Regions from separate parts of the Kribbella sp. NPDC043289 genome, predicted to be linked through region 3. Evidence: riboswitches for the same ligand, from Rfam matches in the RefSeq annotation. Region 3 holds a riboswitch; each other region holds the start of a gene.
The links. Region 3 has a riboswitch for cobalamin ahead of AC0662_RS34030 (ribonucleoside-diphosphate reductase subunit alpha). Riboswitches for the same ligand answer to the same signal wherever they lie in the genome.
Positions count from the first base shown of each region.

Region 1: linked by a shared signal. The riboswitch ahead of AC0662_RS10750 (magnesium chelatase subunit D family protein) and the one ahead of AC0662_RS34030 (ribonucleoside-diphosphate reductase subunit alpha) in region 3 are both predicted to bind cobalamin.
Region 2: linked by a shared signal. The riboswitch ahead of cobN (cobaltochelatase subunit CobN) and the one ahead of AC0662_RS34030 (ribonucleoside-diphosphate reductase subunit alpha) in region 3 are both predicted to bind cobalamin.
Region 4: linked by a shared signal. The riboswitch ahead of AC0662_RS23595 (CbtB domain-containing protein) and the one ahead of AC0662_RS34030 (ribonucleoside-diphosphate reductase subunit alpha) in region 3 are both predicted to bind cobalamin.

Region 1 covers NZ_JBWKCB010000001.1:2,257,361-2,260,594, forward strand. Annotated here, with positions in the region: gene AC0662_RS10750 (magnesium chelatase subunit D family protein) at 1-1,970, opposite strand, end outside; cobalamin riboswitch at 2,043-2,179, opposite strand; gene surE (5'/3'-nucleotidase SurE) at 2,324-3,091, opposite strand; gene cobN (cobaltochelatase subunit CobN) at 3,104-3,234, opposite strand, start outside.
Region 2 covers NZ_JBWKCB010000001.1:2,262,391-2,265,624, reverse strand. Annotated here, with positions in the region: gene AC0662_RS10775 (DUF3500 domain-containing protein) at 1-478, shown strand, start outside; gene AC0662_RS10770 (metalloregulator ArsR/SmtB family transcription factor) at 511-846, shown strand; gene AC0662_RS10765 (SRPBCC family protein) at 843-1,319, shown strand; cobalamin riboswitch at 1,306-1,430, shown strand; gene cobN (cobaltochelatase subunit CobN) at 1,466-3,234, shown strand, end outside.
Region 3 covers NZ_JBWKCB010000007.1:185,400-188,633, forward strand. Annotated here, with positions in the region: gene AC0662_RS34020 (Fic family protein) at 1-384, shown strand, start outside; gene AC0662_RS34025 (DinB family protein) at 454-1,035, shown strand; cobalamin riboswitch at 1,096-1,263, shown strand; gene AC0662_RS34030 (ribonucleoside-diphosphate reductase subunit alpha) at 1,427-3,234, shown strand, end outside.
Region 4 covers NZ_JBWKCB010000003.1:1,072,757-1,075,990, reverse strand. Annotated here, with positions in the region: gene AC0662_RS23610 (alpha/beta hydrolase) at 1-540, opposite strand, end outside; gene AC0662_RS23605 (histidine phosphatase family protein) at 598-1,158, opposite strand; gene AC0662_RS23600 (CbtA family protein) at 1,155-1,901, opposite strand; gene AC0662_RS23595 (CbtB domain-containing protein) at 1,907-2,104, opposite strand; cobalamin riboswitch at 2,142-2,266, opposite strand; gene AC0662_RS23590 (LysE family translocator) at 2,751-3,234, shown strand, end outside.

The DNA of each region.
Region 1 (3,234 bases), on a different contig from region 3:
CGGCCGCCGGTCGGGAGGGATTCGAGGCGTCGTACGGCGGTTTCGACGCTGCCCGTCGGCGGGAGAGCGACCGTGGCGGCCGGGCCGGCGAACGTGACGAGGCCGACGGTGTCGCGGCGCTGATACGCGTCGAGGAGCAGCGAGACGATCGCGGTCTTCACCTCGCCCATGCGCTTCTTCGTGCCCATCGAGCCGGACGCGTCGACGCAGAACAGGACGAGGTTGCCCTCACGACCTTCGCGTACGGCGAGGCGGACGTCGGCGGGACGCACCACGAGGCCTGGGCCGCTGCGACCGCGGGCGTGCTGGTGTGGGGCGGCGCTCCAGATGGTGCCGAGGAGATGCGGTCGGCCCGGCTCGCGGCCGACTCGCGCGCGGTCGCCGACGACCCGGCCCACCTCGGTGATGGCGCGGGAGCGGCGGCCGGCGACACCCATCCCAGCTGCTTGCACGCTCAGGAGGCGGGCCTTGTAGGGCTCGGAGCTTCCGGCGATCTCACCGACCGGCGTCGGGCCGGGCTGACCGCTTTCACCGTCACCCGGCTCACCTTTCGCAGCCGAGCGCTTCGGGTCGCCGGGCGCGCCGTCGTCCAGGCCGTCGCGGGCCGGATCCGCGGCATCATCCGAGGCGTCGTTCGCCAGGTCGCCGTTTGTCGGGTCCGCGGCGCTCGCCGAGTCGTTCGAGTCGCCCGGCACCGCGTCGGCGTTGGCCGGGTCGTCGGCGCCGCCCGGGCCGCCCGGCGGGCCGCCCGGCGGGTCGTCGTCGGGGTCTTCCGGGGGCGTGCTGTTGTTGATCGCGTCTTCGAGTTGCTGCTCGTCCAACCCCGGTGCGTCGAACGGGTTCCGCCGACGGCGATGCGGGAGCGCCAGCTTCGCGGCCGCCCGGACGTCCTCGACCTCGACAACCGTCCGTCCGGACCACGCCGCGTGCGCCACAGCGGTGCGAGCCGTCACGAGGTCGGCACGCATCCCGTCCACGTCGAACGAAGCGCAGATCTCCGCGATCTGCCGCAGCGCGGAGTCGGTCAGGATCACCTCGGCCAGCAGGTCACGCGCCTTCACGATGCGCTCGGCAAGCTCCCGCTGCGAGCCGTCGTACCGGGCGACGAAGGTCTCCGGATCCGCCTCGTAGGTCAGCCGCGCGCGCATCACCTCAACGCGGACGGCGGGATCGCGGCTCGCCACCACGTCCACGGTCAGGCCGAACCGGTCGAGCAACTGCGGCCGGAGCTCGCCTTCCTCCGGGTTCATGGTGCCGACCAGCACGAACCGCGCCGGGTGCGTGACCGAGACGCCGTCCCGCTCGACCGTCGCCCGCCCCATCGCGGCCGCGTCGAGCAGTACGTCGACCAAGTGATCGTGCAGCAGGTTGACCTCGTCGACGTACAGCAACCCCCGATGCGCGGCCGCCAACAAGCCCGGCTCGTACGCCGTGACGCCTTCCGCGAGCGCCTTCTCCAGGTGCAACGACCCGAGCACCCGGTCCTCGGTCGCGCCCACCGGCAACTCGACCAACCGCGCAGCCCGCAGCCCCCGCCGCCCGCCGGTCCCACCCACGTCACCGCCGTCCGCCTCTCCCCGAAGCGGTCCGTCGCTGAGCGCGGCACCGTCCGCTTCCCCGTGACGCAGTCCGTCACCGTGCGCGGCACCGTCCGCTTCCGCGTGATGCGATCCGTCGCTGCGCTCGGCACCGTCCGCTTCCGCGTGGTGTGGGCCGTCGGGGCAGGTCGGGTCGGGGCGCACCGGATCGCAGGAGAAGCGGCAGCCGGGGACCACCTCGACGGGCGGGAGGATCTCGGTCAGCGCGCGGACGGCCGTCGACTTCGCCGTCCCCTTCTCGCCGCGGATCAGTACACCGCCGATCGCCGGCGAGATCGTGGCCAGGATCAGCGCGAGCTGGAGATCGTCCATCCCGACGATCGCGGTGAACGGAAAGCTGGTCGACTGACCCGGTGAACGCACGGCCCGCATCGGCGGAATCCCTTTCGTCGAGCGGGTGTCCACGCCCGCTACGGCACTGGTACGCCGGCACTGCGGAATTCCGTAGGCCGGCGGACGACCGTGGATGTCCTGGCTCCCAGAGTCTGCGCCTGTCACAGCTTTCGCACAGCTCTGGTCACAGTGGCGGGACCGCCCCGGATTCGCACCGGTGTTCCTCCACAACCGTCGGCCCGATCATGGCACACCAACTCCCTCCGGAACCCATCCCGGTCACGTGGCACTCACCACGCCGCCGGGTGGCGGGTTGTGTGACCACTGACGGGTTACAGCACGTCAGCGGCGCAGCAACCCGCCAGCGGCACCCGGTGTCAGGCAGTCAGGCGTCAGCGGTTCAGGCGTTTGGCGAGGGCGTTGGCGGCGGTGTCGTCCGCGACCTCGCGGATGCCGACGATCGGGGTGACGGTGACGAAGCCGGCGGCGAGGAGGGCCACGTCGGAGTCCGGGTCCGGATTCGGGTGATTCGGCCCCAGCAGGATCACCGGCTCCCCGGTCGGAGCCGTCGAGCCGGTCAGCCGCGAGTGTGACAGCGGCGCCAGCGACGCGTGGCGTACTCCTGCCAGCTGGTCCAGCGGGCGGTCCGGCACGTTGATCGTCACGACCGTGCCGGCGGGCTCGGCCGCGATCCACCCGAGCGCCTCACCCGCGATCGTCGCCGCGGTCGGCCAGTGCTGCGGGTCCTCCGAGTCGAGGCTGACGGCGACCCCCGACGTACCGTAACCGGACGCGGTCACGGCCGCCGCGACGGTGCCGGAGTGGAAGATCGACACGCTGACGTTGAGCCCGCGGTTGATCCCGGACAGGACCAGGTCGGGCGCCGGACCGAACGCGCCGAGGGCCGCCAGCGTCACCGCACCCGCGGGCGTTCCCTCGATCCCGATGTAGGTGACGCCGTTCTCCTCGTCGGACGCGGTCCGGATCGGGCGGCCGACCATGCCCGCGCGGGCCGATCCGACGCCACTCTCGTCGAGCAGCGGTGCGACCACGACCACGTCGTACCCGAGCTCGGCGATGGTCGGTGCCAGCGCCCGGATTCCCGGGGCGCGATACCCGTCGTCGTTGGTGATCAGGACCCGTGGTCGCTCAGGAAGCATGCCTCAACCCAATCAGCCGCGGTCCTCGATGTCACCTTCCGTCTCAAGTACTGCGTTCCGTAGCGTCGCGAGCGCCTCGTCCGACGGCTCCGCCCAGAGCCCGCGCTGCGCCGCCTCGAGCAGCCGTTCGGCGATGCCGTGCC
Region 2 (3,234 bases), on a different contig from region 3:
CCTCGCGGCCGAGCAAGACCTGGGCTTCCAGCTCCTGCACGCCCTCGAACCGGGCCAGCTGGAGATCGCGCACGTCTCACCGGACGCCCCCGACGACATGCTGACTCGCCACGACCCGGTCGCCGACGCTTCGCTACTGCACCGCGGCCTCGGGTACGGCGACATGACCGAGGACCAGCGTCAGCTCCTCAGCCTGCTCATCGGCCAGTACGTCGGCCGCGCCGCCGGCCCGATCGGTCTGCAGACCTGGCAGGACATCACCGAACACGGCATCGAGCGCCTTACCTTCGCCTGGGCCGGTGAGACCCAGCCCGGCGTCGGCCACCGCCACTACTACTCGATCGCCGGCCCCAGTTTCCTCGCCGAGTACGACAACACCCAGGACAACGCCAACCACATCCACTCGGTCTGGCGCGACCTCCGCAACGACTGGGGCACCGACCTGCTCGCCGCCCACTACGCGCTTCATAAGGCTTGACTTATGTAAACAATCATTGACACACTGAAGAGGTGGAGATCTTCAGTGCGCTCGCGGACGGCACCCGGCGGCGGATCGTCGAGTTGCTGGCCCGGGGTGAGCGGACGGCCGGTGAGCTGGCGAACGAGTTCAGCAGCACCCGGCCGGCGGTCGCGCACCATCTGAAGGTGCTGCGGGAGGCAGGTCTGGTCCGGCGGCGCGTCGACGCGCAGCGCCGGGTCTACAGCCTCGACGCGCGCGGCTTCGGTGAGCTCGAGCAGTGGGTCGCCACGCAACGGCAGTTCTGGGACCGGCACCTCGACCGTCTGGACGCGCGGATCCGCGCCGACCTCGCGGCGGGCGACACACCTGACAGGAGACAGTCATGACAGATCTGGGCACCCTCACCGAGGGCGTCGTACGGCTGGAGCGCAGCTTTCCGGTGGATATCGAGACGCTGTGGTCGTACCTCACCTCGAAGGACGGCCTCCGCCGCTGGATCGCCGACGGGGAGATTGGGCCGGACGGCGCCCTGCTCGTCATGCACGACAACCAGGGCGACCCGATCAGCGGCAAGACGCTGGCCTGGGAACCGCCCCGGCTGGCCGAGTTCGAGTGGAACGGCGGGCCGACGCAGCCTGCGGACAGCATCGTCCGATTCGAGCTGACCCCGGAGCCGGACGGCACCCGGCTTGTTCTCACCCACGGCAGGCTGACGGATCAGGGGCACGGCCTGGACTTCGTCTCCGGCTGGCACTACCACCTCGACACACTGGCCGCCGTCGTTGTCGACGCCGAACCTGGCTCAGACCGCGCGACCTGGGAGGAACTCAAGAGCCGGTACGCCGCGTCGGTCGGCTAGAGTCGGCGACGTCATTCGACGGCATCAGCAGGAACCCGGTGTGAGTCCGGGGCGGTCCCGCCACTGTGACCCGTAAGGGGAGTCAGGAACTGCCGCCGTCGTACCTGGAGTCGGGGCGTGGATACCCCGGGAAGGAACGGTCGCGCATGCCTGCGAACCTGCTGTTGCTGTCCACCGCCGACACCGATCTGCTGGCGGCCGCGGAGGCCGGCGCGGGGTGGAAGGTGGCGAACCCGGCCCGCCTCGAGCTCGCCGAGCTCGGTGGGTTGCTGGCGACCTCCGATGTCGTGGTCGTGCGGCTGCTCGGTGGTCGGCGCGCCTGGGAAGAAGGGCTCGACGCGGTGCTCGCGGCGGGCAAGCCGACGGTCGTGGTCAGTGGTGAGGCCGCGCCGGACGCGGAGCTGATGTCGCTGTCGACGGTGCCGGCCGGTGCCGTCACCGAGGCGCTGGCGTATCTGCGCGAGGGCGGCGCGGACAACCTCCGGAACCTGGCCGGCTTCCTGCGCGACACGTTGCTGCTCACCGGCGACGAGTTCGAGCCGCCGCGCGCGCTCCCGGCGTACGGCGTGCGCGGGACGTACGTCGAGGACGACCGGCCGGTGGTCGGGATCGTGTACTACCGCGCTCACGAGATCTCCGGGAACACGGCCTTCGTCGACGCGCTGGCGTCCGCCGTGACGGAGGCAGGCGCGCAGCCGCTGCCGGTGTACTGCGGGACGTTGCGCGGCCTTGATCCGACGAGCGACGAGAACGCAGGCTTGTTCGACCTGCTGCGCAAGTGCGACGTGCTCGTCACGACGCTGCTCGCCGCCGGCGGTTCGGTCGCGGCGAACGCCAGCGCGGGTGGAGCCGACGACGCCTGGGACGCCGGTGCGCTCGCCTCGCTCGACATCCCGTTGATCCAGGGCCTCGCGCTGACCTCGACGCGCGAGCAGTGGGTGGAGAGCGACGCGGCGATCAGCCCGCTGGACGCCGCGACGCAGGTCGCGATCCCGGAGTTCGACGGGCGGCTGATCACGATCCCGTTCTCGTTCAAGTCGTACGACGCCGACGGGCTGGCCCGGTACGCGCCGGACGCCGAGCGGTGCGCGCGGCTGGCCGGGATCGCGGTCGCGCACGCCCGGTTGCGGCACGTGCCGCCGGCCGAGAAGCGGATCGCGCTGGTGTTGTCGTCGTACCCGACGAAGCATGCGCGGATCGGGAACGCGGTCGGTCTGGACACCCCGGCGTCGGCGGTCGTGCTGCTCGGCCGGCTGCAGGAGGCCGGGTACGACGTCGGCGATCTCGACGTGAGCGCGCTGGAAGGTGATGGGCTGATCCATCAGCTGATCGCGGCCGGCGGTCACGATGTCGACTGGCTGACCGAGGAGCAGTTGGCGTCCGCGGTCGCGAAGGTCCCGCTGTCGACGTACGCGCAGTGGTTCGGCCGGGCGCCGGAATCGTTGCAGACGGCAATGACCGAGGCGTGGGGCGAGGCACCCGGCGAGTTGTACGTCGACAGCTCGGGTGACGAGCCCGCGGTCGCGCTGGCCGCGCTGCGGTTCGGGAACGTGGTGCTGATGATCCAGCCGCCGCGCGGATTCGGTGAGAACCCGGTGGCGATCTACCACGATCCGGACATGGCGCCGTCGCACCACTACCTGGCGGCGTACCGCTGGCTGGAAGCACCCGTCGAAGAGGGCGGGTTCGGTGCGCAGGCCGTCGTACACCTGGGCAAGCACGGGACGCTGGAGTGGCTGCCGGGCAAGGGGATCGGGATGGCGGCCGACTGCGCGCCGGACGCCGTACTCGGGAACCTGCCGATGGTGTACCCGTTCATCGTCAACGACCCCGGCGAGGGGACGCAGGCGAAGCGGCGCGCGCACGCGACGGTTGTCGACCACCTGGTGCCGCCGATGGCGCGGGCCGAGACGTA
Region 3 (3,234 bases):
CACGCGACCGCGGAGGCCGCCCGTTTCGAGCAGACGGCCGTCGATCTGAAGGCGTCCTGGCGGGAACGCGCCGCGCCGGTCCGCGCGGGCTCGGCGACCGAGCTGTTGATCGAGGCCCTGCCGGCCGCACCCGTCCTCACACTCGCCGCCGCGGCGCAGCTCATCGACCGCTCGCAGCAGGCCGCCAACCAGGGCCTCGCCCGACTGGTCGAGGCGCGGATCTTGCGCGAGGTCACCGACGGCCGGCGGAACCGCGTCTACGAGGCGCCCGAGCTGATCGACGCCTTCACGCTGCTCGAGCGCCGCTTCGCGAGCCCGGCCGCGGACACGCAGATCGAGCCGCCTAGCAGACCCGTTCCGTCGAGGCCACGACCGACACGCTAGGTGGTTTGACTTTCCGTTCCCTGTGGAGCAAGAATTCGAACATATGTTCGATCGTACAGGGGAGCTGTTATGCCGGAGCCGTTCGACTGGGACATCCTGCACAGGCCATCGGCGATGGCCATGGTCCGCGGCCAGCTCGGCTTCAGCTGGATGGTCCTGTCCGGCCGGCTGGCCCGGCTGACCGACGAGCAGTACTTCTGGCGCCCGAGCAGCGAGGCGCTCACCGTCGTCCGGCGGCACTACACAGGACACTTCCGCGCACTCGGGTCCGGCGAATGGGTCGCGCAATGGCCGGACGAGCCGGACCATCGCGGCCCACGGACGATCGCCTGGCTGATCGCGCACCTGACCGAGACGTTCTTCGAGCGCTGGGAGTGGACGTTCGGCGAAAGCCGGCAGGGCCGCGCGGACATCACCCTGCACGGCAACGCGCGGGATGCGGTCGCCTGGCTGACCCACTGGGTCGAGGCCTGGCAGGACGCGATCGCCGGCCTCGACGAGGACGCGGTGACGACGGTCGGCCTCAGCCAGGCCAACGAACTCGACGCGGCCGAGCCGTTCGGCCACGTCGTACTGCGCCTCAATCGCGAGCTGATCCATCACGGCTCCGAGATCATGACGCTCCAGGATCTGTATGCGGTCGCGGCGTGAGGACCACAAGATGTGCGACACGCGGCGTGGCGCTACCACAAGATCTAGATGTTCCGACTTAGCATCACTACTGCTGGTGGTTCGGGATGGTCGACGACACAACATGTTGTTCATCTCGAGGCAACAGGGGAATCCGGTGCGAGTCCGGAACTGCCCCGCAACGGTGAGCGGTCGTGACGTCCAGCTGCGTCCGCGAGTCCGGATACCTGCCACCGGTGCGTGTACCGCCGGTACACGCGGTCCGAGATCTCGCGGGTGGGTCGCAGGGCGTGACGGGCAGTGGTACCGGCCGGTGCTGCCGTCTCGTCGTGCGCCTGCTCGCGTGGTGCCGGGTCTCCGAACACTTCTGGAGCGCACACCTGTGACCATTGCTTCCTCATCGTCAGCCTCTGTGGCGACGGACCGGGAGATCGAGCTGACCGTCGTCCGTCGCGACGGCAGCAGTACTCCGTTCGACGCCACCAAGATCTCCGTCGCCGTGACGAAGGCGTTCCTCGCTGTCGAGGGCGCCGACGCGGCCGCCACCCACCGGGTCCGCGACCTGGTGACCGACCTGACCGGCCGGGTCGTCGGTGCCCTGACCAGCCGCGGTCTGAATTCGCTGTCCGGGCGGCGCAGCGTGCAGGTCGAGGACATCCAGGACCAGGTCGAGCTGGCGCTGATGCGCGCCGGCGAGCACCAGGTCGCCCGCGCCTACGTCCTGTACCGCGAGGAGCGGACCAAGGCCCGCACCCCCGCCGACGCGTCCGGCGTCACCGAGAAGCCGGCGCCGTCCGTCCGCGCCGCCGACGGCACCCGGTCCCCGCTAGACGTCGATCGTCTCCAAGTGGTCGTCGCCGAGGCAGCTGCCGGTCTCGACGCGGTCGACCCCGAACTGATCCTGAACGAGACCCTCGGCGCCTGCTACGACGGCATCGCGCAGCACGAGGTCGAGCTCGCGCTGGTGATGGCCGCCCGGTCGTACGTCGAGACCGAGCCGCAGTACAGCTTCGCCGCCGCACGTCTCCTGCTGGACCGGATCCGCCGCGAGACGCTGGGCCGCGTGTACGGCGAGCCCCGGCAGGCCAGCCAGGCCGACATGACCGCGGCGTACGCCGACTACTTCCCGCGGTACATCCGGGTCGGGATCGAGGCCGGGCAGCTCGACCCCCGGCTCGCCGAGTTCGACCTCGAGCGGCTCGCCGAGGCCATCGATCCGGACGCCGACCTGACCTTCACGTTCCTCGCGCTGCAGACGCTCCACGACCGCTACCTGCTGCACATCGACAAAGTGCGGTACGAGTTGCCGCAGGCCTTCTTCCTTCGCGTCGCGATGGGGATGGCGCTGCGCGAGGACGACCGGGAGGCGCGGGCGATCGAGTTCTACCAACTGCTCAGCTCGTTCCGCTTCATGTCGTCGACGCCGACGCTGTTCAACTCCGGCACCACCCGGCCGCAGCTGTCGTCCTGCTTCCTCACCACGGTCGAGGACGATCTGGCCGGCATCTTCCACGGCATCCGCAACAACGCCCTCCTCGCCAAGTACTCCGGCGGCCTCGGCAACGACTGGACCCCGGTCCGCGGCATCGGCGCCCGCATCCGCGGCACCAACGGCGAGTCCCAGGGCGTCGTCCCCTTCCTCAAGGTTGCCAACGACACCGCGGTCGCGGTGAACCAAGGCGGGCGCCGTAAGGGCGCGGTGTGTGCGTATCTGGAGACGTGGCACATCGACGTCGAGGAGTTTCTGGATCTGCGGAAGAACACCGGGGACGAGCGGCGGCGTACGCATGACATGAACACCGCGAACTGGGTGCCGGACCTGTTCCTGCAGCGGGTCGAGGCCGGTGGTGAGTGGACGTTGTTCTCGCCGGACGAGGTGCCGGATCTGCACGACCTCTACGGCACCGCGTTCGCCGATGCGTACCGCGCGTACGAGGAGGCGGCGGATCGTGGCGAGATCCATACCTTCAAGCGGGTCAAGGCGGTTGACCTCTGGCGCCGGATGCTGACCGTGCTGTTCGAGACCGGGCATCCGTGGATCACCTTCAAGGACGCCTGCAACCTGCGTTCACCGCAGCAGCACAGCGGTGTCGTGCACTCGTCGAACCTGTGCACGGAGATCACCCTGAACACCACGGTCGAGGAGACCGCGGTCTGCAACCTGGGCTCGGTCAACCTGGTCGCGCACCTGACCGACACCGGCCTGGACGACGACCTGCT
Region 4 (3,234 bases), on a different contig from region 3:
GTGCGCAACGACCGTGACGTCCGCCTTCTCCGCCTTGAGCTCGTCGACCTCGTCCAGGAACACCTTGAGCAGCGGCCCGCCCTCGGCCGCCGCGTCGTCCTCCGCGGCCTTGAGCAGGCCCTGCGGCGAGCTGTAGTCGAGCCAGACGATCACCGCGGTCTCCGGCCCGGCCTCCTGCTTGATCAGGTCGCCGCGGTCCGACTGTCCGGAGAACGTGTCGAGGCTGTTCCCCATCCCGGGAACCAGTACGGCGACGTGCTTCGCCTTCGGGAGCTCGCCGAGCACCTCGATCGCCCGCCCTTGTCCCTTCGGGTCGACCTTCAGGAACTGCCGCTGCCGCTGGACGTGAACGACGTTGCCGTCGGCATCCGTCTCGCTCACGGTGACCGGGGCCAGCAGCTCCTCGACGGTCTTCAGGCGCTTGAGTTGCTCGTCGTCCGCGGTGCCGTCGTCGGCCGCCGTCTGCAACCGCTCGCGAGCAGCCTCGAGCACCGCCAGATTGGCGCGGAACCGTTCGGCCAGTTGATCAGCCTCAGCCATGATGACTCCCCGTGACAGCCGGTCACCTGGGCGTGAGACCGGGCCACCGGCAGTTTGTCAGGCGGAGGGCACGAAGGCCAGAGACCAGTTCCCGCTGTGGTGGGACAGGCTGACCGTGGCGAGCGGCCGGACGTCGACGTGTCGCAGCGACTCGGCGGGCGCGTCCACGACGTACAGGACGATCGCGCGGACCACCGCCGGGTGGACGACGGCGAGGATCGCGCTGGGTTCGTCGTGCTGCCCGGCCACGTCCCCGAGCCAGTCGGCGACCCGGGCGAGGACGTCGTTCTCGGTCTCGCCGCCCGGCGTCGCGGTGTGCGGCCGTTCGAGCCACGCCGAGACCCGCGTCGGGTCGGCCGTGAGCAGATCCTCCAGCTCGCGGCCTGCCCAGTCGCCGTACTCGCGGTCCCGCAGCTCGGGGGCGACGATCGCGTCGTACCCGAGCGCAGCGGCTGTCCGGACGGCGGCCTGCTCAGGTCCGGAGTACACCGCGTCTGCCGAGAGCTTCAGGTCGCGCGCCGCCTCGACACTCGCCGCGTCCGGCTCGGCGTCGCCGCCGAGCACGAGTCCACGCAGTGCGGGTGTCAGGGCGTGCGCGACCAGGGTCAGCGTGGTCAAGCCGCAGCCACCTTCGATCGGATCGGCCGGCGGTCCACCGCGGCCGCGTACCCGAACCCGAGCAGGAGCCACAGCGTCGCCTGCGTACCGAGCGAGGCGAACCGGAACTGCCATAGCAGCGTAGCGGGGAACGTCTCCGGAACCTCGTTGATCCGCGGCAGGATCAGGTACGCCGCCACGACGGTCGCGAGCAGTCCGACGACACCACCGGCGAGGCGGGCGACATCGCCGTACCGCGCGGCCCAGCGGGACAGGGCGACCCCTGCCCACACCGCGAGCAGGCCGATGACCAGGGTCAAGAGGTAGGTGACGGTCCGCCGGGTGATGGTGTCGGGGTCACCGACCGCCGGCGGATTGGGTGGGTACTTGAAGAACGGGACGAGCACGATGCCGATGAAACCCGCGGCGGCGAGTCCGAGCGCGGCGTACGCGTCGTTGCCGGTCCGGAGCTTGCGGCGGAGCAGCGTGAACGCGACCGCGAACAGGCCGCCGAGCGCGACGCCGTACAGGCTGGTCGCGAGAAACAGGCCGGCCCGCTGGCCGTCGCGGCTGACCAATGGCTGTTCGTCCTCCGCCTGGTCAGCGTGGTTGTGGTCGTGAGTGTGCGCGGCACCGGCCTCTTCGATCGCGATCGCCGCGTCGACACGCGGCTCGCCCATCACGTAGGCGAACGTTCCGGCCAGCAGGCCGGCGAAGAGTCCGACGATCAGTCCGCGCACCAGGAGCGATCCGAAGGTGCGCATCTGATCTAGTGGCAGGGCACGCCGAGCAGGTGGCGACCGTCGTGCATCAGCTCGTGCAGGTACATCCCCGACTGGGAGACCGCGCCCTGGTCGAACCCGACCAGGTAGGCGAGCAGCAACATCAGGCCGACGCTGGTGAGCGCAGCAGCGAGAAGCTTGGGCGAGAGAGCCGGTACGGCGATCGTGCGGGCAGGAGCTGCCATTGAACTGAACCTCCTGGGGAAGTGCGCGTCCCCTTAGAAAGGCTGCTGTGCCCGAGCGTCCTGACTCACGAACCGAAGCTCGCTCACAGTGGCGCGGCCGTGCCGGACTCTCACCGGCTTCCCTCATGGCACCGCAGGTTGACCCTGGAACGGTAGAGCCCACACCGAACCCCGGTCAACGCGCCACGGCGCGCCGGTGACCAATCCCACCCCCACCCACCAGCCGCCCGGCGTGCGGCCCGACCGCCCACCTGCCCAGCCCCTCGCTCGACCACGCCGGCAGCCCACTTCCGACGTACGCCGTCCTGCCGCTCGCCTCACGACGCCCCCAACCCAACCCCGACGTACGGCACTCCGCCGCTCCCCCACCACGTCCACTCCGCGCACCCCCATCCCCACGCGACCACCACCCTCGGCGCCCCTCGACTACTGCCGAGTCGTGGCAATTGGCATGTGACCCCCAACGCGAGTCGTGAGTTCCGGCTGTCGATTTGCAACCAGGACCCACGACTCGGCGGGATCGCCGCGGGTAGAAGCCGAGGCGGGACGCCGGCCCGAGCATCGGCTTCTGCTGGGTGGGCATCACGCTCAGCTCGAAGGCGCCGCGAGCCGAGCGGTGAGTGAGGGGAGCGTTTACTCTGGGTGGATGCCGTCCGCTCATCATTTGGTTGCGTTTGCGATTACTGCGTTCATCATCATCGTGGTTCCGGGGCCCAGCGTGTTGTTCATCGTGGGGCGGGCGTTGGCGGTGGGGCGGCGGGAAGCCGTGTTGACGATGGTGGGGAACACGCTCGGTGCCGCGACGATGCTGGTGTTGATCGCGCTCGGGCTCGGGACGTTGATCGCGGCGAGTGCGGTCGCGTTGACGATCGTGAAGCTGGGCGGGGCGGCGTACCTGATCTATCTGGGGGTGCACGCGTTCCGGTCGCGGAAGTCGCTCGCGGAGGCGCTTGCCAGGGGGGTGAAGCCGGGGAGCAGCCGGAAGACCGTGCGGCAGGGGTTCCTGGTCGGGGTGACGAACGCGAAGACCGCGGTGTTCTTCGCGGCCGCGCTGCCGCAGTTCGTGGACAAGGGTGCGAGCAGCCCGGCGTGGGCGCAGATCCTGGTCCTCGGGTTGATCTTCATCCTGA